DNA from 2 places in the Peribacillus sp. NPDC096447 genome. Region 2 is predicted to be linked to the other one. Evidence: riboswitches for the same ligand, from Rfam matches in the RefSeq annotation. Region 2 holds a riboswitch; the other holds the start of a gene.
The links. A riboswitch is a leader RNA that binds a small molecule or an ion and turns the genes downstream of it on or off. The one in region 2 is predicted to bind lysine.

Region 1: linked by a shared signal. The riboswitch ahead of dapA (4-hydroxy-tetrahydrodipicolinate synthase) and the one ahead of ACIQZD_RS15295 (amino acid permease) in region 2 are both predicted to bind lysine.

What each region holds. Positions count from the first base shown of each region.
Region 1 covers NZ_JBIWEV010000005.1:234,010-236,219, forward strand. Annotated here, with positions in the region: gene dapA (4-hydroxy-tetrahydrodipicolinate synthase) at 1-799, opposite strand, end outside; lysine riboswitch at 937-1,115, opposite strand; gene ACIQZD_RS18485 (hypothetical protein) at 1,392-1,523, shown strand; gene ACIQZD_RS18490 (DUF2690 domain-containing protein) at 1,676-2,092, opposite strand.
Region 2 covers NZ_JBIWEV010000004.1:179,989-182,198, reverse strand. Annotated here, with positions in the region: gene ACIQZD_RS15295 (amino acid permease) at 1-1,320, opposite strand, end outside; lysine riboswitch at 1,416-1,600, opposite strand; gene ACIQZD_RS15290 (LacI family DNA-binding transcriptional regulator) at 1,856-2,210, opposite strand, start outside.

The DNA.
Region 1 (2,210 bases), on a different contig from region 2:
CACCTCCAACATTTAACCCTCGCATATTTAATGCTGATTTTACCGGTGTTGGGCTTGGTGCCGCAAATAATGCTTTCATAATTGGAAGAAGGTTACGATGTGTAGAAGCAGCACCATGGACATCGCCATTTTTAAAGCTATTTATCATTTCTTGCATTTCATTTCCAATTATATGTGAAGATACCGAAACAATGCCTGTTCCACCGATGGCTAGAACCGGTAATGTTAACCCATCATCGCCGCTGTACAATGTGAAATCACCAGTTGTTTTGCTAATGATTTGTGCCATGGCATCTAAGTCACCACTTGCCTCTTTTACTGCCACAATATTGTTAATTTTTGAGAGGTTAACAATCGTCTCTACTGACATGTTTACAACACTTCGTCCTGGAATATTATAGAGCATTACCGGTAAAGATGTTGATTGGGCAATAGCCTTAAAGTGCTGAAATAATCCTTCTTGAGACGGCTTGTTATAGTATGGGGTAACGAGCATTATTCCGTCGACTCCTGCTGCCTCTGCTTGCTTAGTTAAGTTGATAGAAGCTTTCGTGTTATTTGAGCCAGTTCCAGCTATGACTGGAACTCTTCCATCAACAACTTCAACAACAATTTTGAATAAATCTAGTTTCTCTTCTGTTGTTAATGTAGGAGACTCTCCAGTTGTACCAGCTACAACTAATCCATCAGAACCATTAGCAATTAAATAGTTTACTAAAGTTCTCGTAGCGTTAAAATCAACCTCATTATTATGATTAAACGGGGTAACCATTGCGGTTAAAACTTGGCCAAAATTCATAACTACACACCCTTTTGTATAATATTTTTTAAAAAATTCAGAGGTGGTTAGGGCCATTCAGGAGTAAACGCAAAAAAGCAACAACGAGGGTTCGCTGCTGCAGTAGAAACAATATTTATCAAAAAAATCGTTTCAGCGCGTAAGATAGCCCTCCATATAGTTTCCTATATGACAGTCCTGTATTTATTCAATAGCAGAACCAGCTTCAAGAACATGAGATTCTTTCCGCTTCGGCAAATTCCCCTTTCCACAATAGTCATAGGATCTCATTCTCCTCAAAATGTGTACTAATGGTCTTTGCTCCTCTATCCTCACTTCAAAAGTATGAAGTAAGAAAATATTTAATTGACTGTAATATAACAAGGAATCCTTTCTATTGCAAGGCCAATTTAGAAATATTTTTTTGAATACATGGATAATCAAAGGAAATGGATACGGTATAGGGCTGGATTCATCTTTTTTAGTATTATTTAATTTCAAAAGTTTCAACCTTTTATAGTCAGTTTTTACAATAGATTTAACTTATAGAAGGAATTGGTATTTAACTTATGAATACTTAGAATAATGATCAAGGTGGGGAGGACAGCAAAATATGAAAATCCGTGACGTGGGAAGCAAGAAAACGATCGCTTCAATTGTAAGTAGAACTCCATTGATTCAGGATTGGAACGGGATATGTATAAACAGCATACGTATCTCGTTCCAAATTCATGAGATGAAATGAAAAAAGCCATTAAGATTCATGGGGTTGTTAACAAAAAAAATTGATCACGCATTGAACTGCGAAATGGACTTTTCATAGTAGGCAAAATGGGAAAGATGGCAACAATGGCATTACACCGAGAAAGTCTTTAACAGGAAGTTTGCATTAATAACTTAATAACGACCGGTGTTCGCAGAAATAATTAGAGCCCCACTTGAAGAATAAATACCTGCTTTGGCCAAAGCATTATACGGATCTAAATTCCATAATTGTGCAGTATAACAGGACGTCTGACCTTTCATTATCCATCCGTTTCCACCGGAACTAGCACAACTTGTAAATGCTCTCTTAGTCGTGCCATTAAAACTGTCCACCCAAACATTTGCATAATAATCATAAGGAGCAGACGAATAAAACTTTAAGTAACCCCACGCCGTATGACAATACGCACTTCCTTTTAGCTGCACATATCCAATTTTCACACCGTTTTTATAGATATATTCTGTTTCATAGGTGATTGGGCTTTTAGAAGCACAACCTGTTGAATAAGGGTTTGTATAATCGTAGGACAAGGCAAATGCTTTATTCATCGGTGCAATCGCAAAAAACAGTCCAAAGACAAGAGTTATTACCATCACAATATTTAATAATTTTTTTATAATAACCTCTCTCCTTTCCTTCTTCTAGACTTTACCATATGAAAATTGG
Region 2 (2,210 bases):
ATCGCTGCTGAAAGCCTGATAGCCTTGTCCGATGATAATGATAATACAAAGGACAAGTGCGAATATAGGCCCGAATGGGAAGCCTTTTGCACGGAATGGTAAAGCATTCATATCAAGGCCTTGTGCAGCGTAAGCTTTGCGGAACCGATAATGGGCAATCGCAATCCCTACCCAGGTGACGAATCCCGCCATGCCTGAAGCGTTCAATAACCAGATATAAACGACGCCATCACCGAAAAATGAAGCTAAGAATGCAACGCAGCCAACTAAAGAGGTCACGATAAGTGCATTCACAGGTACGCCTCTTTTATCTAACTTGCCTAGGAACTTCGGTGCTTTACCATCACGTGCCAAGTCCCATAGCATACGGGTTGAAGCGTACATGCCAGAGTTACCTGCAGAGAGTACGGATGATAAAATGATCGCGTTCATGATGGATGCAGCAAATGCAAGGCCGGCACGTTCAAATACAAGCGTGAATGGACTTACGGCAACATCTTGACTCAATAAACGTGAATCCGTAAACGGAATGATCATTCCAATAACGAAAATTGCAAGGATATAGAACAAGAGGATGCGCCAGAAAACGGATCTGATCGCTTTAGGGATATTTTTTTCTGGATCTTCACTTTCACCAGCAGTCACTCCAAGCAATTCCGTTCCTTGGAATGAAAAGCCGGCAGCCATGAATACGCCAAGAATCGTGAAGAACCCTCCGTTAAAGGGACCTTCGCCCATTGTGAAATTGGAAAAACCAATTGGGTCATTCCCGCCCATGATTCCGAGAATGATCAGAACACCCGTAATCAAGAAAATGACGACTGTCACGACTTTGATCATGGCAAACCAGAATTCCGTTTCCCCGAAACCTTTAACTGACATGTAATTGATAAGAAACATAGTGATTAACGCAATGGCACTCCAGATGAATGAAGGGCTATCCGGGAACCAGAACTTCATAATTAAGACAACGGCTGCCAATTCGGCGGCAATGGTTATTGCCCAGTTATACCAGTAGTTCCAACCAATCGCAAAACCGAAAGACGGATCTACGAATTTGGATGCATAGACACGGAACGAACCGGCCACTGGCATGAACGCAGCCATTTCTGCAAGACTTGTCATTAAGTAATAAACCATGATGCCGATGATCGCGTATGCCACCAAGGCACCGCCGGGTCCGGCTGAATGAATGGCCCCGCCACTAGCTAAAAATAAACCTGTTCCAATCGTTCCACCTAATGAAATCATCATTAAATGACGCGCTTTCAGGCTCCTTTTCAGTTCAGTAGGGCTTGATGCTGATTGTGAATTTGACAATTGATGTTACACTCCTTTTTATTGGAAGGGAACGAAAAATAAAAAACAGCAGTCGAAAAAGATCGACGGCTGTTTATAATAAACCCGTTTATCCTTCCGAAGATAGCTCCCCACGCTTTGTGAAAAAACGTGACAGTGGTGTTCCTGTTCGGTAACACCGCCAGCAAGAATATACTTGGAATATACCCTAACTTCGGCAACTTATCCTTTCAAACGGAGTCTTTAATTTTCCAGAATCTCGTCCGTTTTACTTTTATAAGCTGCAGCCTCTAACTCATCGGTAAATGAGGAAGTATTCAATTTTCTAATATCGTTGCGCCAGCTTGTAAGTGACGTCGGACGATTGTACTCATGAAATTCATGCAATCGTTAATAGATTGCTAGTAATTGAGTAAACTTTACTATATCAAAATTATAAAATAACTTCTGGGATATCGCAATGATTATTTTATGTGGTTATTTTTTCCTAGTAAATCAAAGATGGCAATAAGGAAGAATTCAAATGACGATATACCAAAATAAAGCATTCTGATAACTAAACGGTACGCCTTTTTATAAGGGCATAGTCCAGTTTTACATGTTTGACCACTTCAGGATTCTCAAATAGATCCACTGCCATTTTACCAATCCATTCCAGCGGTAAGGAAATGGTCGTGATGTCGAGCATTTCACTCAGGCTATCATTATTGAAGCCGAGAATGGCCACATCTTCCGGTACCCTTATACCCGATTTCTTAGCGGTAAGAATGAAGCCTGCTGCCGTGTCATCATTCGTGATGATGAGAGCTTCAGGTTTGTCCATCATTGAATTCCAATCCTGAAACAATTGTTCACCGTCTTTGATGTGATAACTGCCTTCAAACAGCCATTCCTTATTGTTTAACAGTTTA